DNA from 2 places in the Devosia sp. WQ 349K1 genome. Region 2 is predicted to be linked to the other one. Evidence: predicted binding sites of a transcription regulator. Region 2 holds the regulator's gene; the other holds the start of a gene.
What was found. The regulator LexA, encoded in region 2, represses DNA repair genes until DNA is damaged. The targets are predictions, from matches to a motif close to TGTTCNNNNTGTGTTCNG.
Positions count from the first base shown of each region.

Region 1: the regulator LexA is predicted to act here: its motif matches at 3,168-3,185, upstream of parE (DNA topoisomerase IV subunit B).

Region 1 is NZ_JAENGO010000007.1:218,973-231,096, reverse strand. It holds gene tig (trigger factor) at 1-286, shown strand, start outside; gene JHL21_RS15115 (hypothetical protein) at 415-687, shown strand; gene JHL21_RS15110 (PRC-barrel domain-containing protein) at 699-998, shown strand; gene JHL21_RS15105 (ABC-F family ATP-binding cassette domain-containing protein) at 1,063-2,580, opposite strand; gene parE (DNA topoisomerase IV subunit B) at 3,308-5,323, shown strand; gene JHL21_RS15095 (DEAD/DEAH box helicase) at 5,645-7,096, shown strand; gene JHL21_RS18070 (GGDEF domain-containing protein) at 7,229-8,287, shown strand; gene aroA (3-phosphoshikimate 1-carboxyvinyltransferase) at 8,289-9,569, opposite strand; gene JHL21_RS15080 (iron-sulfur cluster assembly accessory protein) at 9,747-10,127, opposite strand; gene JHL21_RS15075 (SUF system Fe-S cluster assembly protein) at 10,180-10,554, opposite strand; gene JHL21_RS15070 (cysteine desulfurase) at 10,576-11,796, opposite strand; gene sufD (Fe-S cluster assembly protein SufD) at 11,944-12,124, opposite strand, start outside.
Region 2 is NZ_JAENGO010000001.1:277,329-289,452, forward strand. It holds gene JHL21_RS01200 (ABC transporter permease) at 1-1,033, opposite strand, end outside; gene JHL21_RS01205 (ABC transporter ATP-binding protein) at 1,030-2,559, opposite strand; gene JHL21_RS01210 (BMP family protein) at 2,623-3,621, opposite strand; gene lexA (transcriptional repressor LexA) at 3,954-4,673, shown strand; gene JHL21_RS01220 (IlvD/Edd family dehydratase) at 5,059-6,867, opposite strand; gene JHL21_RS01225 (2-dehydro-3-deoxygalactonokinase) at 7,135-8,052, shown strand; gene JHL21_RS01230 (2-dehydro-3-deoxy-6-phosphogalactonate aldolase) at 8,055-8,666, shown strand; gene JHL21_RS01235 (SMP-30/gluconolactonase/LRE family protein) at 8,663-9,538, shown strand; gene JHL21_RS01240 (beta-galactosidase) at 9,546-11,501, shown strand; gene JHL21_RS01245 (ComEC/Rec2 family competence protein) at 11,470-12,124, opposite strand, start outside.

The DNA.
Region 1 (12,124 bases), on a different contig from region 2:
TGCCGAAATCGGCAACACCAAGGAAGTTCAGGTTTCGGACGAAGAGCACCAGCAGGCGCTTATCGCTGAAGTCCGTCGCTTCCCAGGCCAGGAACAGCAGGTTTACGACTACTACCGCAAGAACCCACAGGCTCTCGCAAGCCTGCGTGCTCCAATCTTCGAAAACAAGGTCGTCGACCTGATCATCGATACCGGTGCTATCACCGAGAAGAAGATGACCCGTGAAGAGCTCGCAAAGCTCATCCAGGCAGACGAAGACGAAGTGCCAGAAGAGCACCACCACTAAGATCTGAGCATAGCTCAAACGAAAGCCGCCCTCCGGGGCGGCTTTTTTTATGCTCCGATTTCAGTGGCGAAAATTTTATTGAACCTTTCCGCTTCTGTCTCATTGGCTAGGGACAGAGGAGTTGATTAATGGGCTTCATTATTTCCGCTTTCAATCGCCACCCCAAAGGCGACCACAACCGGCGCGTTGCTCTCGGAATCGACGCTGAAGATTTCGCTCGTCACGCGGGCATTACCGCCGAAGAATTGCATGAATATGAGTTTACCGCGCCGGACCATAAATTCGATCCGGAAGTGGCCGCACGCGTAGGCGAAGCGCTTGAAGAGCTCGAAGCGCGCGACGCGCAGGCCTCATCGAGCAGAACTGCGTCGCAGGCCAGCCGCCCCGTTTCCCATATTTGAAGGACGAGATTTTGGATCATTCCCGCCACACCCCGCTTGCAGCAACCGAACTCAACGCTTCCACGCTTGAAGGCGCAACAATTTACGGTCCAGACGACCACCATGTCGGCAAGGTCGCTCATGTTCACGGGCTTGGCGCGATTTCTCAGGTTGTCGTTGATGTCGGTGGCTTTCTTGGCCTCGGCGCAAAACCGGTCGCGCTGAACGTGTCAGACCTCAATTTCATGCGTGATGAGGACGGCAATGTGCACGGCGTCACGCGCTTTACCAAAGATCAGCTGAAAGCTCTGCCAGAGCATGTTGATCGCTGAACACTGACCTGACCTCCAGTCAGTTGGTGAAGAACGGGAGCTCCTCGCGGGGCTCCCGTTCTTTTTAGACCGCGGCAGCCATGTCGGCGAAAAAGTCTTCCGGACTGTCAACTTCGACCAGCCGCTTACCCTTGATCTGCAAAAACCGCGTCCCAACCGCCCGCAGAAACGCGCGGTCGTGACTGACGATAATGGCGGTAGCGCCCTGCCCGCAGATATCGTCCTCAAGCTGTTCTTGCCCGGGGATGTCAAGGTGATTGGTCGGCTCATCCAGCAAATAGAAATTGGGCTTGGCTAATCTTAGCGCCAAGAGCGCGACACGCGCCCGCTGACCAAGGGACAGTGTCGCCATTGGCTTGGTTTGCTTCTCGGTGGCAAACCCCGCGCCCGCCAACAGCGCAATCGTCCGCCGATCGCCCTCGTCAAACCGCTCCAATAGGTAATCAAGTGGTGACCGATTAGTGGGGAGCCAAGCGAGGGCTTGGTCCATATATCCGGGCACAAGCTGAGGCGAGAGCCGTACACCGTCAACCATATCGCCCGCAAGTGCCTCTGTAATGATGCGCATGAATTGCGATTTGCCAGCCCCATTAGCGCCTAAGAGGACAACCCGATCCCCCTGAAAAATATGCAGCTTTTCAATCGAGAATAAGGGGACGGCATTTGGAGTGGTAACGGTAAGGCCACTGATTGCCATCATGACGCGAGCGTCCGCACCGCTATTGCCGAGCTTGACCAAGCCCGTCCGATCGCGATGCACCTCTTGGACTTTGTTTTCAATCTTCTCGGCACGCTCGCGCAACTGTTTGGATTTCACCGTCAGCAGATCGCTTCCCGAGTTGATACCGATATTGGTGAGTTTTGCGGCTTGCTTGCGCAGCTGAGTGGCTTCTTTGAGATCACGCTCGCGCTGGGCTTGGGCCGCAGCATCGACGCGATCAAGCTCTGACCGGGCCGCCGAATAGGCAAGCGGCAGATAGACGGGCTCATCAGGACGCAGGAACAGTGTCCTATTGGTTACGCGATCGAGAAAGGCCCGATCGTGGCTAGCGATAACCACCGGCATGGATTTCGCCGCATAAGCGAGCCAATCCTCAAGCGCGACGATACGGGAGAGATCAAGATGGTTGGTCGGTTCGTCCATCAGCAGGCCATCCGGCTCGCCAACCCAACAGCGCGCCAAAAGGGCCATGCGCTGCGACCCACCACTCAACTGATGGAGAGCCTTGTCGCGAAACTCTTCTGGGATAGAAAAATCCTCAAGCACCACATCAACCCGCCAGCCTTCGCTTTCGAGCTGGCTGCGGTCGAGCCCCGTGCCGACGAAGTCGCGCAAGGAGAGCGTGAGAAATTCTGACGGAATGTCCTGCGGAATATGGCCGAGTTTCAAGCCCCGCGAGCGCGTGATCGCGCCTTCGCTCAATTCAAGCTCCCCCGCCAAGGCCCGCAAAAGCGTAGACTTGCCGCGCCCGTTTGGCGCCACAAGGCCAACACGGTCGCCATCAGCGATAGAAAGAGTGAGATTGGAGAATAAGAGATCGCCCGCACGGTGGCCGGCATTTTTGAGACTGAGAGTGCCCATGGATTTCGCTCATTGGATCGGCGCAAGGGGAGCGCCATTTGCCGTCAATTCAGCGCTACAGCATCAGCCGAAGCGCCATAAAGGGCGAACCAAGTGGGAAGGAGCGAAATATCGTCCGGACCGACTGGTCAGCCCTGCAGCCTAAGCAACAGGGCATGGACGGGACCACGCTGGCGATGCGTCGGAAATATTGTCACGTCACCCTCCCGTCTCGACATTGAACGATGCATAAGTTTATGCCGCCCCGAAGGACGGCACAAGATATTCAGCAGAAATAAAAGAGACCTATCGCCAACACCATCGCAAGAACACGCGAGGTGCGGAGATTGGCCAGCCGGTACGCAATACTATTTCCGGCGTGTGGCCAATGTCCTGGCACAGTTGGGCGGGGAACACTTGTTTGATACGCAATACTCAAGTGATCTGCCCTCATACGGCAACTCCATACAAAAACCGTATGTCCACATGAGTATCAGCACGCACTTAAAAAAGTGCTCCCAAGAAACAAACAGAACGTAAATTCATCCACTTATCCTGGGACACTCACTGTCCCGGAATGAGAACAAGCACCCATCAGGCACATCCAGAGTTCTCATATCGTTCACCTTGACGGCAACGAAGCTCAGCTCATCTGTGGGAATTGAACGCAGGTCCAGACCGGCAAAAATCCTCGCGATATGGTAGAAAACCCAATTCGCCCGATTCGGGCCGAACTGATGGAAAATGTATGTCGTCAGATCTCTTCGGAGCAGCCGCTCCTCAGCAAGACCAACCACAGATCAAACCGAAAGCCGAAGTCGCGCCTCGCGTCTCCGGTTCGCCGGAGGCCTATGGTGCTGCCGACATCGAGGTATTGGAAGGCCTTGAGCCTGTCCGTCGCCGTCCGGGCATGTATATCGGCGGCACGGATATCAACGCCTATCACCACCTCTTCGCCGAAGTTATCGACAACTCGATGGACGAAGCGATCGCCGGTCACGCGACCCGCATCGAAGTTCATTTGGGCGCCGATGGCTATTTGACCATCTCGGATAACGGCCGTGGTATTCCGGTCGAAATCCACCCAAAGTTCCCCGGTCGCTCCACGCTTGAGATCGTGCACACGATTTTGCACGCCGGCGGCAAGTTCGACGGCAAGGCCTATGAAACATCCGGCGGCCTGCACGGCGTTGGTGTTTCGGTTGTGAACGCGCTCTCGGACGACTTGGTCGTTGAGGTCGCGCGCGAGCAACAGCTTTATCGCATTCAGTTCTCGCGCGGTAAGGTGGTGCAGGACGTGGTCAATGTGGGCCGCGTGCAGAACCGTCGCGGCACGACGACCCGCTTCCATCCCGACCCCGAAATTTTTGGCCCGACGGCAAAGTTCAATGCCGGCCGCCTGTTCCGCATGACCCGCGCCAAGGCATACCTCTTTGGTGGCGTTGAGCTGCGCTGGAGCTGCGACGAAGAACTGGCGAGCGACGACGTTCCGGCCAAGGCTGTCTTCCACTATCCGGATGGCCTCAAGGACTTCATGACGGCGCGGATCGAAGGCGAAACGCGCATTACCGACGAAATTTTCGCGGGCAAAACCGGCCGCCCCGGCAGCCACGCTTCGGTCGAATGGGCGATTGCCTGGACCCTGGGGGACGGCGGCGTACAGTCTTATTGTAATACCGTCCCGACGCCTGATGGCGGCACGCACGAAGCGGGCCTGCGCATGGTGCTGCTGCGCGGCCTCAAGAACTATGCGGAACTGATCAAACACAAGGGCGCGGCCAATCTGACCGCTGAGGACATCCTGACCTCCTGCTCGGCCATGCTGTCGGTGTTCGTGCGCGAACCAGAATTCGTTGGCCAGACCAAGGACAAGCTCGCCTCTCAAGAAGCCACGCGTATTGTTGAAACAGCGCTGCGCGATGCGTTCGACCATTGGCTGGCGGCCTCGCCCAACCAGGCAGGCAAGCTGCTGGACTGGGCCGTAGAGCGCGCTGAAGAGCGCTTGCGTCGCCGCAAGGAAAAAGAGATCGATCGCGCCAGCGCCACGCGCAAGCTACGCCTGCCCGGCAAGCTCGCAGACTGCACGCAGAATGCGGCGCAAGGTGCTGAATTGTTCATCGTGGAAGGTGACTCGGCGGGCGGATCTGCCAAGCAGGCGCGTAACCGCATTACTCAGGCCGTTATGCCGCTGCGCGGTAAGATCCTCAACGTTGCTGGTGCAAGTCGCGACAAGCTCGCCGCCAACCAGCTGATTGCCGATCTCATCCAAGCGCTCGGTTGCGGTACCCGCGATCGCTATTCTGAAGATGAGTTGCGGTATGACAAAATCATCGTCATGACCGACGCGGACGTGGACGGGGCGCACATTGCCGCGCTCCTCATCACCTTCTTTTTCCAAGAGATGCCCAAACTCATTGAGAATGGTCACCTCTATCTTGCCCTGCCGCCGCTCTACCGCATCACTCAAGGCAACAAGACGCTCTATGCGCGTGATGACGCCCATAAGAACGAGTTGATGAAGACCGAGTTCACCGGCAAGAGCAAAATCGACATCACCCGATTTAAAGGTCTGGGTGAAATGCCTTATGTGCACCTGCGCGAGACGACGATGTCGCCGAAATCGCGCCAGTTGCTACAGGTGAAAATGCTGGATGATCGCGATGCAACCCGCACCGCCGTGGATCGATTGATGGGCAATAAGCCTGAATTGCGCTATGAATTCATTCAGGAGAACGCTGCTTTTGTGACCGATTTGGACATTTGATCAGCAAAGATTTACTGCAATATGGCGTGAATCGGGCAAACCCGTTGACAGTCAAGGGGTTTGCGCTATGGTCCGCGCCGCTAGCTATACGTTAGGCATCGGCATTTCTATCGCCGGGGAATGCTAACGTCAGCACCCTGCAACACTCTGGATCCGCCGTGTGTTGCTTTTGAACGCGAATGGTCACGCGACATTGTTTCCATTCGAAACTTTTAGGGCAGCGCGCCCGCAATAGCGGTACAGGCGCGCGCTCATCGGTGACGCTGAGGTCATGTACTGGCTGAATAGCGCCGCTCCGCACCGCTGATTGGGACGACCGACTTGACCGACGACTTTTCCGGACTTGGGCTTTCGAGCAAGGTAACCGAAGCTGTCACAGACGCTGGTTACACGAAGCCTACCGAGATCCAGGCTCAGGCAATTCCACACCTTCTGAATAAGAAGGATCTTATTGGTATCGCGCAGACGGGTACCGGGAAGACTGCCTCTTTTGTATTGCCCATGCTGACGCTGCTGGAAAACGGCCGCGCCCGCGCTCGTATGCCCCGCACACTCATTCTCGAACCGACCCGCGAACTCGCGGCGCAGGTTGCCGAGAACTTTGAGAAGTACGGCAAAAATCACCGTCTTTCGATGGCTCTGATCATCGGCGGCGTATCGTTTGAAGAGCAGAACAAGAAGCTTGATCGCGGCGTTGACGTGCTGATCGCTACTCCTGGCCGTCTGCTCGACCAATTCGATCGCGGCAAGATCCTGCTGACCGGCGTGGAAGTTCTCGTCATCGACGAAGCCGACCGCATGCTCGACATGGGCTTTATCGACGATATCGAAAAGATTTGTTCGCGCCTGCCGCCGCGTCGCCAGACCATGTTGTTCTCGGCAACGATGGACCCGCAGATCGAGCGCCTCACCAAGCGTTTCCTTAAGGACCCAGTCCACGTTCAGGTGTCGCGCACCTCTTCGACCGCCGATACGATTGATCAGAAGTTGGTCAAGGTATCCTCGCGTCCAGATCAGAAGCGCGCAGCTCTGCGCGAACAGATCAACGCGGCGGAAAACCTCACCAATGCGATCATCTTCTGCAATCGCAAGCGTGATGTGGCCACCCTCGCCCGCTCGCTTCAGCGCCACGGTTTCTCCGCTGGTTCGCTGCATGGCGATATGGACCAGAAGAGCCGCATGGAAACTCTGGATGCCTTCAAGACCAACAAGCTCACGCTCCTGGTTGCCAGTGACGTCGCGGCGCGTGGTCTCGATATTCCAGCGGTAAGCCACGTCTACAACTTTGACGTGCCTGTGCATGCCGAGGATTACGTTCACCGTATCGGCCGTACGGGTCGCGCTGGTCGCTCTGGTGTTGCCTACACATTCGTCGCCCCCGCAGACGAAAAGCACCTCGATGCGATCGTAAAGCTGATCCAAAAGCAGATCGAATGGCTCGCGCCAAGTAAGACTGCCCAGGCAATCACAACTGAAGCCGCTCCCGATGCTGCTGAAGACGCTGAAGCAAAGCCATCGCGTGGCCGTCGTGGCGGTCGCACCCGCAAGGTCGCTAAGGCTGAAAAGTCCGATGTTGTGTCACCGTCGCCTACAGAAGTAGAAACGAATACCGTGGACGAACCACTTAAGCCGCAAAGAACGCGCGCCGACAACGCACGCCGCAAGCGCAATAACGACACTGCACCAGTGGCAGCGCCGAACAATAATGGGCCATTTGGCGACGCCGGACCAATCCCAGCGTTCTTGCTGCGCCCGACGCGCATTGCCCAATAATCATTAAACGCTCCAAGATTAAGCATTGCTACATCTTGGAGCGTTACTTTCTCACATCCGCGTGAGAATATCCTTACGCACGACTCACTTAACCATGCTGGATTAGGCCAGCACACCGGGGGGCTGGTGGTAGTGTCGGATCAGGATCTAGAGCGCTCTTTTGGCTTTGCCAAAATCGCCATAAATCAATTGAAGCAGAATTGCGTACCGGCCGAACCGGCCTTTTACGAGCTGCTTTACACCTATGTCAAAGGCACCAACCAGAGCCTGAACGATCGCCTCAACGCGCTCTTCATGTCTGGCGTGCAGCTCACTCCACTCACTGCCGAACTGCTCCACAAGGAGTTTTTTGAGGTGGCGGTGTCAGAACGGGTGTCTGTTGTTTCAGACCGCGTCGCTGAGCGCATCAATGCCGTGAACGGCGCCATTCAAGGCGCGCTCGAAACTGCGCAGGATTTCAGCACCACGCTCTCCAGCGCATGGTACGACCTCGACACAGCGCGCGATGCAAGTTCCGTAAAAGAGATCACGCGGAAGCTCATTGTTGAAACTGAGCGGATGCAGGATGACAACTCCTTGCTTAGCGCGCAGCTGGCCGCATCACGCGATGCAATTGCCAATATGCAGCGTGATCTGGATGAAGTCCGCCGCGAAGCGATGCTGGACCCGCTGACCAAGCTCTATAATCGTGCGCGCTTTGACACCTGTCTAATAGACGCCATGCACGAAGCGCGCCTAGCAGGCACGCCATTGTGTCTTCTGCTCGTCGATATCGATAATTTCAAAGCCTTTAACGACAGCTATGGTCACCTCACCGGCGACCAAGTGCTGCGCCTCGTCGCAGGGCAGTTGCAGACCTCCCTCGAGGGCAAGGGCATTGCTGCCCGGTTTGGCGGTGAAGAGTTCGCGGCAATATTGCCCGAAACCGACATGCGCCTGGCGTCCCTTACCGCAGAGATCATTCGCGAAGCCATTCAGAGCAAGCAATTGCTCCGCATTTCCACGAGCGAGCGCTTGGGCAATCTCACCGCGTCTATCGGGGTTGCAAAATTCGGCCAGGCCGACAGTTTCGCCAGCCTCGTCGACCGCGCCGATGCCTGTCTGTATGCAGCTAAGCGCGCGGGGCGTAATCGCGTCATCTGTGAAGATGAGTTGCAAACCCCGCGCTCGGTTGCCTCGTCCGTCGCCTAACTCAAGCCGCCGGCGTTAGCCTAACGCCGAGGCTTTCCAGCATGTCCCAATATTCCGGATAGGTCTTGCCTGTGCAGGCGGGGTCGAGAATAACCACGTTATCGACGAGTAGGCCCGCCAGAGCAAAGCTCATGGCGATGCGATGATCGTGATAGGTCTCAATTTTTGCGCGCGAGTTGCGCCCCTTCAGCTTGGCGGGGAGTTGCGGGTCGGATGCGATGAGCAGATCGTCCCCCTCCTCCGTGGCGAGGCCCGGCATGATCCGATTAAGCTCATTGGCGACGGCCCGAATGCGGTCCGTTTCTTTGACGCGCAAATTGGCAATGCCAACAAATCGCACAGGCGTGTTGTTAAAGGCAGCGACGACGGCCATGGTCGGAACCGCGTCTTGCATCTGCGATCCGTCAATCACCGCAGGCATATTCGGGTAAGCCGCAATCATCGCTTGCGCCGAAGCGTCCGGCTGCGTGAAGGCATCGGCTGAGACACCAAGATCGATGCGACCGCCTGTTAGGGCTTCGATGCCCCAAAGATAGGTTGCGGCAGACGCATCGGGTTCGATGTGGAAATCGGTTGCGGTGTAGCCGGTTGGCTGCACAATCCAAGTGCCCTCGTCGGCCTGTTCAACGTCAGCGCCGAAAGCGCGCATAGCCGCAAGCGTGAGATCGACATAGCCGCGAGCGCCAATGTCCTTGCCCGCGAGCGCGATTTCAATTGGGCCATCGCCGAATGGCGCTGCCATAAGCAGCGCGGAAACATATTGGCTCGAGAGAGAGGCGTCGATTTCAACGCGTCCCTTCCCAAAAGTGCCATTGCCATCAACAGTCACAGGCGGGCAGCCGGTCGGGCTCGACGCGCCGATACCGAGCGCATTGAGGGCATCAACCAGAGGCTTAATTGGGCGAACGCGCATTTCCTCGTCGCCATCGACGACCACTGTGCCGTTAATCGTTGCCACTGCGGCGGTCAGAAAGCGCGTTGCGGTCCCGGCATTGCCGAGGAAGAGCGGCGCATCGGGGACGGCCAGCTTGCCTGTGCTGGTGACGAGGAAAGTAGTCGCATCCGGCTCTTCCACCGTGACGCCCATTTCGCGCAGGGCGCGGGCCATGAGCACAGTGTCCTTGCTCTTGAGCGCCCCCGTCAGGCGGCTCGTGCCATGCGCCAGCGCTGCCAACAGCAGAGCGCGATTGGTGATGGACTTGCTCCCCGGAGGCGAAACGCGACCGTTCAGAGCTTTGCCGGGCGGGGTGATGGAGTAAGCAGCTGGAAGAGTTTTTGGCATGCATTCGCTCTAGGACAAAGCCGCAACTCGCGCAATCTCGCTTCAACGCGAAAGCGTACTGGGCGTGGGGATTTTTATGCGGGGCATATCCCGATGCGGACGATGGCCCCTGCCCCCCAAAAAAACAAAAACGCCCGGATCGCTCCGGGCATTTTGAAATTTCAGACAAGTCGCCAATTATGCTTCGGCGCGGGCTTCGACTAGGGCTTTGAGGTCCGCTGGCTTGAGCGTGATGCTTTCGCCGCAACCGCAGGCACCGGTCTGGTTCGGGTTTTTGAAGGTGAAGGTCGAGCCCAGCTTGCCGGCCTCAAAATCCATCACCGTGCCGAGCAGGTACATGGTCGCCTTGGGATCAACCCAGACGTTGACGCCCTTGTCCTCGACATGGTCATCGCCCGCCACAGCTTCGCTGACATAGTCCATCGTGTAGGCAACACCCGCACAGCCGGAATTCTTGATGCCAACGCGCAGACCGATCACAGGCGTATCCGAGTCTTCGATAATCTCGGTGATACGCTCTACAGCGGCGTCTGTCAGCGACATGATCTTGAACGGCATGGATCGAAACCTTTATCGGTAATTCACGATATATAGGACGAAACGCGTCCCATTACCACCAGTTCAACGCAACCTGAGCTTCTTCGCTCATGCGGGTCGCATCCCAAGGTGGATCAAACACCATGTTGACCTTAACGTCTTGAATGCCTTCAACGCTGCGGGCAGCGTTTTCGACCCAGCCCGGCATTTCACCAGCCACGGGGCAACCGGGCGCGGTCAGAGTCATGTCGATGGTGAGATTACGATCCTCATCCAGATCAACCTTGTAGATCAGGCCAAGCTCATAAATATCGACCGGAATTTCCGGGTCGTAGACGGTTTTCAATGCGCCAATCAGGTCCGTCGTGATCCGCTCGACTTCATTCTCTGGCAGGCTGGCAGAAACACTCGGGGTGATGCGCGTGTCGGTTACGGTATCGTCGCTCATGGTCGTCTTTCTCGTGCCTAATCAGGCAAAAAATTTCGCGGCGCGCTGAATGCCGTCGACCAGCGCGTCAATATCGTCTTTGCCGTTATATAGGGCCAAAGAGGCACGGCAGGTAGAGGTCACGCCAAAACGTTTCAGCAGCGGCTGGGCACAATGGGTGCCAGCGCGAACAGCTATGCCGTAACGATCAAGGACCGTGGCGACGTCATGGGCGTGCGCACCGGCAATCTCGAACGAGAAAATGCCGCCCTTGCCTTCGGCAGTGCCGATCATGCGCAGGGAATTGATGCTCTTGAGCTTTTCGGCGGCATAGGCAGCGACGTCATGCTCATGGGCGATGATGTTTTCACGGCCAAGGTTTTGCATGTAGTCGAGGGCTGCGCCGAGGCCCATGGCCTGAACGATAGCCGGCGTGCCCGCCTCAAAGCGATGGGGCGGCTCGTTATAGGTGACGCCTTCAAGGGTTACGGTTTCGATCATTTCGCCGCCACCCTGATAGGGCTGCATCTGGGCGAGAAGATCGTATTTGCCGTAGAGGACGCCAATGCCCGTCGGGCCATAAAGCTTGTGGCCGGTCATGATGTAGAAATCGACGTCGAGGTCAGCCACGTCCACAGTGGTGTGAACGGCGCCCTGCGAGCCATCGATGAGCACAGGAATGCCGCGCGCGTGGGCGCGTTCGATCACGCCCTTAATTGGAGTGACCGTGCCCAAGACGTTGGACATGTGGGTCATGGCGACCATGCGGGTCTTGTCCGATAGCGCCGCTTCAAAGGCATCCATATCGAAAGAGCCGTCGTCCTTGACGTCGACCCACTTCAAAACCGCCCCCTGACGTTCGCGCAGGAAATGCCACGGCACGATATTGGAATGGTGCTCCATGGTGGTGATGATGATCTCATCACCTTCCCTGATGCGCGGGCCAGCAAAGGAGGAGGCGACCAGATTGATCGCTTCGGTGGCCGATTTGGTGAAGATGATTTCTTCGAGGCGTGGCGCATTGATGAAGCGCTTTACGCTTTCCCGCCCGGCTTCGTAGCCTTCCGTCGCGCGATTAGCGAGCGTGTGCAGACCACGGTGGACATTCGCGTATTCGTGGCGGAACGCATAATCCATGCGCTCAAGCACTGCATTCGGCTTTTGCGCCGATGCGCCGCTATCGAGATAGACAAGACGATGACCGTGAATTTGCTCCGACAGGATCGGAAAATCAGCACGAACGGCAGCTAGATCGAAGGTCATGTTTTGGTCCTTGTGGCGTCCCGGTCCACGAACGGAGCATTTTGGGTGGGTGAGGGGAAATTCCCCTACCCCTATTTGCGTTAAGGCCCCCTCACCCGGCGCTACGCGCCGACCTCTCCCCAAAGGGAGAGGCGAAGGGTGAGGCCCTTACTTGCCGAGAAGCCAAGTGTCGATGACGTCGTTGAGAACGCCAGCAACTGCTTCGTTTTCGATCGGGTCGACCAGTTCTGCGATAAAGCCGCGAACCATCATGGTTTCGGCTTCGGCCTTGGGAATACCGCGGCTGAGGAGATAGAAGAGGCTATCTTCATCCAGCTTGCCGCACGTC
Region 2 (12,124 bases):
GCAGGAAGAATGTGCCGACCAATACGCAAAGCAGCGACAGCGCCACAACGAGATCAGCGAGATAGTTGGAAATGCCGGTAGCGCGGCTCATCGAATCCGCACCAACAAAGACCGAGGCCACGAACAGTGCCGCAAACACGGTGCCAATCGGCGAAAGCCCCGCAAGCATGGCCACGACAATCCCCGAATAGCCAAAGCCCGGTGACAGGTCCGCGGACAAATAGCCCTTTACGCCTGCAACTTCGGACACACCGGCAAGACCGGCGAGGCCACCCGAAATCAGCGCCACTTTCAGCATGGTCGCATTGACCGGGATGCCTGCGAACTTAGCCGCATCGCGGTTCTCGCCCACGGCCTTGATTTCAAAGCCGAGCACGGTCTTGCGCACCAATATCCAGAGGACAATGGCCGCGCCAATACCGACGATTAGGCCCCAGTGCATCCGCAGACGCGGAATAAGCTTTGAGAATTTTGCTTCCGCGTCGAGCGGGATGGATTGCGGCCAACCCATCGCCAGAGGGTCTTTCAACGGCCCTTCGATCAGCATCTGCACAAAGAGAATAACGACGAAGTTCAGCAGTAGCGTAATTACCACCTCATCAGCGCCAAAGCGCTGCTTGAGCATGGTGGGCACCACCATCATCATGCCGCCGCAGATAAAGCCCGCGATCATCACCGTTGGGATCATCAAAGCCGGCGGCATCTGCAGCAAGCCGCTCCCCACGAGCACCGCCGCGAGCGCGCCGATATAGAGCTGGCCTTCCGCGCCGATATTCCAAAGCTTCGCCCGGAACGCGACTGCGCAGGCGAGCCCGGTGAGAATAAGCGGCGTCGCCCGGTTCAGCGTTTCGGAAAACGCGAACATCGAGCCAAACGCGCCCTGCACCATCAGGCCATAGGCCGTAATCGGGTTTTGCCCCGCAGCCAGAACAGGAATAGCCACCAGCAAGAGCGCGGCAATGCCGGAGCCAAGCGAAACCAGCAGTTTGAGCGCGACAGAAGCGTCAGCGCGGTTTTCAAGACGCAAACTCATGCTGCCTGCCCTGCCATCAACAAACCAATCGTACCGCGGTCGAGCTTTTCGCTCGGGCCAGCGTCGCTGACCTCCCCGGCGTGAACCACAAGGAAGCGATCCGCCAGCGCGAACAATTCGTCCAGGTCTTCCGAAATCACCATCACGGCGGCGCCACGGTCACGCGCTGCAATAATGCGGCGATGGACTTCCGATTGCGCGCCAACGTCGAGGCCGCGTGTGGGCTGGTTCGCCAGAATAACGCGCGGCGAACGCTCCAGAACGCGCGCCAAAATCAACTTCTGCACATTGCCGCCAGAGAGCAGCCGCGCTTCGGCGTCCGGCCCCGGGCAACGCACGTCATAGGCCGCAATCGCTTCCGTCGCCCGCTGCTGCATGGCTTTACGATTGAGCAGGCCATAGCGCGAGTATGGCGCGCTGCGCACTTCCTCAATGGCGATATTGTCAGCAACACTCATCGTGCCAACGACGCCGTCATGCTGACGATCTTCCGGCATGCGCGCCACACCAGCCTGAACCAGCGCACGCGGGTCCGCCTTGGTCAGCGCTTCGCCATAAAGGCGCACTTCGCCAGCGTCCGGAACAGCAAGCCCCGAGATCAGTGCGGCAATGCCCGATTGGCCATTGCCCGACACACCGGCCAGACCGATGATTTCGCCAGCCTTGAGTTCAAAGCTGACATTGCGCAGTGATTGACGGGTCGAGCCCTGCTTAAGCGACACATTGGCAAAGCTCATCAGCGGCTCGCGCGGCGTTGCGGGCGTACGCTTCACTTCCGCCACAGCCTTGCCCACCATCAGGTCGGCAATATCGCGACGATCAGAATTTGCAGTGACGAGCTCACCGGCCTTGCGGCCGCCCCGCAGAACCAGAATACGGCTCGATACGGAGAGCACTTCACCCAGCTTGTGAGAGATAAAAATAACGCCCAGCCCATTCGCAGCCAAGCGGCGCAGAACGGTGAAGAGCCCTTCGGACTCTTGTGGGGTCAGAACCGCGGTGGGTTCATCCAGAATAAGCACGCGGACATTGCGATAGAGCGCCTTCAAGATTTCAACGCGCTGCTTTTCGCCCACGGTGAGGCTGGCGACAGGACGATCAAGGTCCACATCAAGCCCACTCTCCGCAATAATGGCTTCCACCTTCTTGCGCGCCGTAGATTTGCCCCCAAGCGCAAACATGCCCTCGGTGCCAAGACGAATATTGTCGAGCCCGCCGAGGTTTTCCGCCAGCGTAAAATGCTGGTGGACCATGCCAATTCCGGCCTTCAACGCCGCGCCAGGCGAACCGGCAGGCAAAATTTGAAGGCCAGCCTCGCTCGCAACACGAACCACACCCTCATCCTGCACATAGTGCCCGAAGAGAATGTTCATCAATGTCGTTTTGCCGGCGCCGTTTTCCCCCAGAAGGGCTAGGATTTCGCCCCGCTTGAGACTGAGATTAATCCCGTCATTCGCGGTGAGTTTGCCAAAGCGCTTGGTGATACCCTCAAGTGAGAGCACCACATCCCCCTGTTGGTCGGTCATTGCCGCCCCCAAAAAATAGAATAGGCCGGGCGTGGGAAAACCCACACCCGGCCAGAAAAAGGATTACATGCTGGAGCTTGGTTCAGCGTCGTTGATGTCGACCTTGAAAGTACCAGCAAGGATTTCAGCTTCCTTGGCCTTAGCGGCAGCAACTGCGTCCGCACCAGCAAGCGCTTCATCATAAACTGCGCTCGAACCACCGTGCTCGAGGAAGGCATAAATGCCGTAATCCGAAGCGGTGAAACTGCCAGCCTTAATGTCGGCAATTGCCTTGTTGATCATTGGCTCGCCGTGCCACAGCGCCGACGCCAGAATGGTGCCTGGGTAATCCGCTGCGGTGTCGATCACGTTGCCGATGGCCAGAACGCCGCGTTCCTTGGCAGCGTCAGACACGCCAAAACGCTCTGCGTACAGAATGTCCGCGCCCGCATCGATCATAGCGAATGCCGATTCCTTGGCCTTCGGAGGATCGTACCAGGAGTTGATGAAGCTCACCGAGAACTTCACCTCTGGGTTGACCGAGAGCGCGCCCTGCATAAAGGCGTTCATCAGACGGTTCACTTCTGGAATAGCGTAACCACCGATCATACCGATCTTATTGGTTTCGGTCTTCATGCCCGCAACCATGCCGGTCAAATAGCTTGGTTCTTGGATGAAATTGTCGAAGGTGGCGAAGTTTGGTTCAACTGGCTGGAGCGAGGACCCCATCAGGTACATCACTTCTGGGTATTCTTCAGCAACGGCACGCGCTGGCTGTTCAACACCGAAGGCTTCACCGATCACCAGCTTAGCGCCCTGTTCCGAATATTCGCGCATGACGCGTTCATAGTCGGTGTTCGACACGTTTTCCGAATACACATATTCGATCTCGCCGCGTTCCTGCGCTGCGATCAGCGCGAGGTGGAGGCGCGATGCCCACTGCTGCTCAACCGGAACGGTCCACACAGCTGCAATCTTGGTCACATCCTGCGCCAATACCGACCCGGTCAGCGACAGAGCTGCGACGCCGAGTGCGGCCGCCGAAAGAAAGGCGCGTCGACCGAATTTCGTTAGAGCGGTCATTTTAACCCCCAATGAGTGTGCAAAAAACGAACAAAAATCTCTCTTGCCTATCTAGCGAGCGAAGACGCTTGGTTGGCAAGTTGAAAATTAAGGTTTTTTAAATCTGTTCCGTCTTGCTGACGAGTCGCATTTGCTCCTCAACGCCGCACTGTGCCTGTGACCCGTTTACGCATGTTTGGGTCCCGGGCTTGGACCGGCCAAAACCACCCATCTATGCATGCGCATATTACAGTCGTTTGGCAGTGCTGACAGGAACATGGCAACACTTGCAGAACATTTGAGGAACACATATAGTCGTTCCGTCTATGTTCCGATTCTGGGGTCTGGGGCCGATGCTGACGAAAAAACAACACGAATTGCTGATGTTCATCCATGAGCGGATGAAGGAGAGCGGTATTCCTCCGTCATTCGACGAGATGAAGGATGCGCTTGATCTGGCGTCCAAATCCGGCATTCACCGTCTCATCACGGCCCTCGAAGAGCGCGGCTTTATCCGCCGCCTTCCCAATCGCGCCCGTGCGCTCGAAGTGGTGAAGCTCCCGGATTCGATGAACCCGACCTTGGGTGGCCGTAAATCAAAGTTCGAGCCCAGCGTCATTGAAGGCACTCTCGGCAAGGTTGCCGCGCCCCCAGCGCGTGCTCTTCCATCCGCCGCTGACGATTATGCTCGCCCCATCTCCATTCCGGTTATGGGCCGCATTGCAGCAGGCACGCCCATTGAAGCGATCCAGACCCACTCGCACACCATCGCTGTACCGCCAGAAATGCTCGGCTCAGGCGAACACTACGCATTGGAAGTGCGTGGGGATTCGATGATCGACGCAGGCATTTTTGATGGCGACACCGTCCTCATCAAAAAGCAGGATACGGCCTCGAACGGCGAAATCATCGTCGCCCTTGTCGACGATGAGGAAGCGACGCTTAAGCGTCTGCGCCGCAAGGGCGATACGGTCGCTCTGGAAGCGGCCAACCCGGCCTATGAAACCCGCATTTTCCCGCCCGATCGGGTCCGGGTTCAGGGCCGCTTGGTCGGCCTGATGCGGAAATACTGAATTGGCGGAGGGGCAAGTTGAAAAACTCTGCCCCTTTGTTCTGCGCGGCGTTGGTTCTTGTAACACGCCTCCACGATACTCCCCGCGCCCCGGAGTGGCGTATATTCTTCCAACGCCCGCTCGCCGACCTTCGACATCACAGGCGCTGAGCCAGTACACGCGCAAAGCCGAGCATTGCGCTCACGGCTAAGCCCGAGCGCCGCCTCCATTTTCATATATCCCCGCTCTAAAGGACGCGCCCCTTCGCGCCCTAAAAGGCCATGTCCGCGCCAAAGCTGACGCCCATAAGTGCCAGCCAAAAGCCACAGATAGGCCAATCGCGGCCACGCTGGCTGGACGCATAAAAAGGCCCGCTTTCGCGGGCCCTTTCTCACGCATATCGCGCTTAGTGATTGTCGCGTGGCAGACCTTCGGTCTGGGCAATGCGCTGGTATTTGTCGGCACCACGCAGAATGGCGCCGTCGCCCAATTGGCCGACCAGGCCGCGCTGGATTTCCTGCCAAGGGGTCTGATGCTTGGGGAATTTGTATCCGCCCTCTGCATTCAGATCCAAACGGCGGGCGGCGATTTCCTCGTCCGAGATGAGAATGTCCGCTTCACCCTTATTGAGGTCGATCCGCACCCGGTCGCCCGTCCGCAGGATCGCGAGGTTGCCACCAGCCGCCGCTTCAGGCGACGCGTTGAGGATCGAAGGCGAACCCGACGTGCCCGACTGACGACCATCACCGATACAAGCAAGGGACGAAATGCCCTTCTTAATCAGATAGCTAGGCGGACGCATGTTCACCACTTCCGCAGCGCCTGGATAGCCGATTGGCCCCGCGCCGCGCATGAACAGCAGCGTATGTTCATCAATAGCAAGCGAGGGATCGTCGATCCGGTGGTGATAGTCTTCAGGACCATCAAACACCACCGCCTTGCCCTCAAACATGCCCGGATGCTGCGGATCGGAGAGATAGCGCTCGCGGAACTCGGGGCTGATCACCGAGGTCTTCATAATGGCGCTGTCGAAGAGATTGCCACGTAGCACGAGGAAGCCCGCTTCCGACTTCATCGGATTGTCGAAATGACGGATGACCTTGTCGTCCTCAATCGGACGATTTCGGCAGTTTTCGCCAATCGACTTGCCGTTCACGGTTGGGGCGTTCTCGTGGATAAGCTTCTGTTTCATAAGCTCATTCACCACCGCAGGCACACCGCCCGCGTGGTAATAGTCCTCACCGAGATATTCACCCGCTGGCTGCAAGTTCACCAAGAGCGGCACCTTGTGCCCATGCTCCTGCCACTCGTCGATATTGAGGTCGACACCAATATGCTTGGCAATCGCATTGATATGGATTGGCGCATTGGTCGAGCCGCCGATGGCCGAATTGACCACGATAGCGTTGAGGAAGTTTTCCTTGGTCAGAATGTCGGATGGCTTGAGGTCTTCACGCACCATCTCCACCGCACGCTTGCCAGTGCGATAGGCCATTTCCTGACGGTCACGATACGGCGCTGGAATCGCTGCAGAACCCGGCAGCTGCATGCCAAGAGCTTCAGCCAGCGAGTTCATCGTTGTCGCTGTGCCCATGGTGTTGCAATAGCCAGTCGACGGGGCCGAAGACGCAACCAATTCAATGAACTTTGGATAATCGATTTCGCCAGCGGCGAGCAGTTGGCGGGCCTTCCAGACGATGGTGCCAGAGCCAGTGCGTTCGCCCTTATGCCAGCCGTTCAACATTGGGCCAACCGAGAGCGCAATCGCCGGAATATTGACCGTCGCCGCACCCATCAGCATAGCGGGTGTGGTCTTGTCGCAACCAATGGTCAGCACCACGCCGTCCAGCGGATAGCCGTAGAGCACTTCCACGAGGCCCAAATAGGCCAGGTTACGGTCAAGACCTGCTGTCGGGCGCTTACCGGTTTCCTGTATCGGGTGAACCGGGAACTCAATGGCGATACCGCCTGCTTCGCGAATACCTTCGCGCAGACGCTCAGCCAGAACGATATGGTGACGGTTACAAGGGCTTAGGTCGGAGCCGGTCTGCGCAATGCCGATAATCGGCTTATCGGACTGCAGCTCTTCGCGCGACACACCATAGTTCATATAGCGCTCAAGATAGAGCGCGGTCATGTCTGGATTGTCGGGATTATCGAACCACGCACGCGAGCGCAGCTTCCGGCCGCCATTGCCGCTGTTATCTACCGTCATAGATCAATTCCTTGGTTCTCCGCCCTGCGGAGCACTGGGGTCTGTTTGCTCCTGTTCTAGCACGGCAATTCTGGAATGGAACGGGGCCGCAGCTTAAAATCATACAAATGACTCTAAACACCGTGAGAATCTGATTTTCGGCGCATTCCACCTTACTCAGCGCGCGGTGCAATCAGGCAGTTGCGGTTAAGCCATACAAGAACGGGCTAGTCAGTGTCGGTCTCCGGCTTTACGTTCGCGCCGCAGACTTGGAGGGACTACGAAGTGATGCAATCAGGAGCATGGGTCGCTGTTGACTGGGGCACCTCAAATTTAAGGGCTTGGGCGCTGGACGGCGACGGGTCCGTAATCGGAACAGCAAGCTCCGACAAAGGCATGGGCAAGTTGACCCCCGATGCTTTTCCCGGCGCACTGACAGAAACGATCGGCCAATTAAGCTTGGCAAATGCGCCAGACGAAGTGCTGATCTGTGGCATGGCAGGCGCGCGCCAAGGCTGGCTCGAAGCGCCTTACCTTGAAGCCCCGACCGACCTTAAGGACTTGGCCGCGGGCGCGGTCCATCCTGAAATGGCTGGCGGCTTGCGCGTCTCCATTTTGCCCGGCGTATCCCAGCGTCACGGTAGCGATGACGTTATGCGTGGCGAGGAGACTCAGCTCCTTGGTCTCGCAGCGATCTCCCCCGACTATTCCGGTCTCGTCTGCATGCCCGGCACCCACTCCAAGTGGGCAAAGCTCTCCGGCACCAAGATCGAGAGCTTCTCGACGGCCATGACCGGCGAGATGTTTGATCTTCTCAAAACCCATTCCGTGCTTCGCCACTCCCTACAGGGCGACCTCACCACTGCAGATCGCGATGACGGGTTTGTCTTTGGCGCCAGCAAGGGTCTCGAACACCCCGAGAATTTGATCGGGCAGTTGTTTGCCGCGCGCGCCAGCGCTCTTCTCTCGGGCCGGAGCTCGGCATGGTGCGCAGGCTATCTCTCGGGCCTCCTCATTGGCTCTGAGATCGCCGCCAACCGCTCCAAGATCGGTTACGACCCCGTCCCCCTGATCGGCTCGCACAATCTATGCGCCCTTTACGCCCGCGTACTGGGCATGACCGGCGCTTCGAGCCGTATCGTAAATGTTACAGACGTCATGCTCGCAGGCCTTAAGGCCGCGCGTACCGGCATCGCAGGAGTATAAATATGAACCATCGTCACATCATCGCCATCCTGCGTGGCCTCAAGAACGACGAAGCTGTTGCCGTCTGCACCGCGCTCGTGGATGCCGGTATTACCCTGATTGAAGTGCCGCTCAATTCGCCCAACGCTCTCGAAAGCATTCGCCTTGCGGCAGAGGCGCTTTCAGACCGTGCGGACATTGGCGCAGGCACGGTGCTTTCCGTTGACGACGTCCGTAACGTCAAGGCTGCCGGTGGCGTCTTCATCGTCTCGCCTGACACCAATCCGGAGGTGATCAAGGAAACCGTAGCCCAGGGCATGGCCTCCTATCCCGGCGTCTTCTCACCCACCGATGCGTTCACCGCCATTCGCAATGGCGCGACCGGGCTAAAATTCTTCCCAGCCGAAGTTCTGGGCTCCAAAGGCATCAAGGCCGTTAAGGCCGTCCTGCCGCCTGCCGTTCCAACCTATGCTGTCGGCGGCGCCAACCCCGATAATTTCCACGAGTTCTTCGCTGTCGGTTGCACGGGCTTTGGCCTTGGCACCTACATCTTTAAGCCCGGCATGAGTGTCGCCGAAGTTTCGGAACGCGCCAAACTGGCCGTGGCCTCCTATGACAAAGGAGCCAAGGCGTGAGCGAGACCGCACAGTTACTTGTCGATAGCCAATGCGCCCTTGGTGAAGGGCCATTCTGGCACCCACACCGCGAAAAACTCTTCTGGTTTGATATCAATAATCAAACCCTCTTTGCCGTCGATGAAAATGGCAAGGATCAGGAAAGCTGGGCGTTTGACGAGATCGTCACCGCCGCCGCGATCATCTCCGCGGATGAACTCGCCTTGGCGACGGAGACAGGGCTAAAGCGTTTCAATCTCGTCACCGGTGAGATCAGCCTCATCGTCGCTATTGAAGCCGATAATCCGGGTAACCGCTCCAATGACTGTCGCCTCCATCCATCAGGCGGCTATTGGATCGGCACCATGGTCAAGGACGAAGGGCCAGCCGAAGGCGCGCTCTATCACTTCCGTAAGGGGAAGCTGACGCAAATCCGTTCTGGGGCCGCCATTCCCAATGCAGCCTGCTTCACCGCCGACGGCAAGCGTGCCTACTGGACCGACACGCCAACCCAGAAAATCCTCACCGTCGCGACAGACCCGGCAACAGGCTTGCCCCTCGGCGAATGGGAAGTTTTCGCTGACGTCTCAAACGACCGCGGCTATCCCGATGGCGCTGTTGTCGATAGCCAAGGCTATATCTGGAACGCGCGCTGGGGCGGCAATTGCGTCATCCGCTATGCCCCAGACGGCACAATAGACCGCATTATTGAAGTGCCCGTTAGTCAGGTCACGTGCCCCGCATTTGGCGGCAAGGACTTGAAGCGCCTCTTCATCACGACCGCCAATAAGACGTTGTCCGAAGATCAACTGGCTGCAGAAAAAGTCGCCGGTGGCCTCTTCTACATCGACCTCGACGTGGCGGGACTACCGGAACCAACTATAGAGCTCTGAGGACGAAATGTACCCTGCATTGGGCGTTTGCTACTATCCCGAACATTGGCCAGAAGATTGGTGGGACGCAGACGCCCGCCGCATGGCTGAAGTCGGGATCAAAGTCGTGCGGATCGGCGAATTCGCCTGGTCACGCCTCGAGCCTACGCCCGGCAATTTACAGTTCGACTGGCTTACTCGGTCGATGGACGTACTGCACAAACATGGCCTTAAGGTCATCGTCGGCACGCCCACGGCGACCCCGCCGCGCTGGATGGCGGATAAGCATCCAGACATGTTCGCAGTGGATGCGCAGGGCCGTCATCGCGGCTTCGGCTCTCGCCGCCACTATGATTTTTCGCACCTTGGCTATCGTGAAGAGGCCGCCCGCATCACAAGACACGTCGCCGAACGCGTTGGCGATCACCCTGCCCTCATTGGCTGGCAGACCGACAATGAATATGGCTGCCACGGCACGACCTATTCCTATTCACCTGCTGCTGAAGCTGGTTTCCGCCTCTGGCTTAAAAAGAAATACGGCACGATCGACGCGCTTAATCAGGCGTGGGGCAATGTCTTCTGGTCGATGGAATACAATCGCTTCGATCAGATCGAACTGCCCAATCTTTTAGTCTGCGAAGCCACACCGAGCCATGAGCTAGATTTCCGCCGCTATGCCTCCGATCAGGTCGCGGCTTTCAATGCTGTCCAATACGATATCCTCAAGGCCCAGCGTCCCGACCTGCCGGTCATCCATAATTTCATGAGCCGTTATGCCGAGTTCGACCACTATGATGTGGCCGAAACACTCGATATCGCCTCGTGGGACAGCTATCCCATCGGTCACCTTGCGATGTCCGATGAGAGTGCGGAAACCAAGCGCCAGTACCTGCGCCAAGGCGATCCGGACAATGCTGCCTTCCACCATGATCTCTACCGCACGGTCGGGCATGGCCGCTGGTGGATCATGGAGCAGCAACCTGGCCCGGTGAACTGGGCTTTTGCTAATCCCGACCCGTTGCCGGGCATGGCACGTCTTTGGGCGTGGGAAGCCTTTGCACACGGCGCGGAAGTGGTTTCTTACTTCCGTTGGCGGCAAGCCCCCATGGCCCAAGAGCAGATGCACGCGGGCCTGCTCCGTCCCGATAGCGAACCAGCCCCGGCCTATCACGAGGCGACACAGGTCGCTCAAGAGTTACGCGACATCGGCTTGGATGGCCTTGCCAATAAAGGCCGCGTCGCGCTGGTCTATGATTACCAGAGCGAATGGGCATGGGAGATCATGCCGCAAGCGCAAGGGTTTAAGCACGGCAATCACGTGCGCGAACTCTATTCGGCCTTCCGCAAGCACGGCCTCGACGTTGATGTCCTTTCTCCCAAAACCACGAGTTTTGAGGGTTATGACATCGTCGCTCTGCCAGCCCTGTTCGCTTGGACCGACGCGCTACGCACCGCTGTCGAAAGCTTTGAGGGGCATCTCCTCATCGGGCCACGCACGGGCTCCAAGGATCAGAACTACATCACACCCAAGCGTCTCGGGCCCGACTTGCCGCAAAACCTTCTCGACGTGAAAGTTGCGCGGGTCGACAGCCTGCCGCGTGGCGTCTCGGTTACCGTTCGCGGTGGCGGCGAAACACAGCTATGGCGGGAGAAAACCGAAGGCGGTGCCGAGGTCATTATCGAGGACGTTGAAGGCGTTCCGGTTCTCCTCTCGCAAGGCAAGATCTTCTACCAGACCGCAAGCGGCGACCGCGCTTTGGTCCAGCGCATTGCCGATTACCTGATCGCCGAGGCCGATGTGCCGGTGCTGAATATTCCTGCGGGCGTGCGCTGCCGAACCCGTGGAAAGTTCCGCATCTACGTCAACTACGGCACCACGACCCAAACACTTATCCCCGCACCAGATGAGAGCGGTTATGCTTTGGGCGGACCAGAAATCGAAAGCGCTGGTGTTACCGTTGCAAGGCTCTCCACGGGCGGTTGAGATTTGTGAGCGCAGGCCGAAGATCAAAACGGCCTGCCTCATCATTCCAAACCAAACTGTGTACGCCACCTCGGGCTAACTGATCCGCGTCGATGATCTGGCCTACGCTAGTGCAGAATACGGGCGCTCTAAGGCGGGTTATGACGAGATCATGCCGCCCGCAGTCTTCGGCAAAGGCGGCGGCGTTCTTTATCGTCGCGACGCTATAGCCATTCTGATCGGAAACGCACGCAAGGTCGTCGCATCTTGTGGTGCTGTGCTGCGCGCTGATTTCCGTCTGAAAATGCTGCTCCCAGACTTCCACGGCAAAACTCCCAGCGCGTCCCGTAACGAGCCCATATCCGTCACCATCCCGGATTGCGACCGCCTGAGTGGTATCGGCGATCAGAATATCCGGCCGTGGTACCAAGCCATAAAAAAGCACCAGCGGCACGAGGAAAATAGGGCCCAAAAATCGCCATCGTGTTTGCAGAAAAGCAAACCACGCCAATGCGATAACACTAGCGACCAAGGTCCATTCTGCAAGCAATGGGTTACCAGTAAACCCTTCACTCCAGCCAGCGACCAGTTCTGCCACATCGACCATCCGGTCAATGCCCCAGCCCATGATTTGAAAAGGCGCA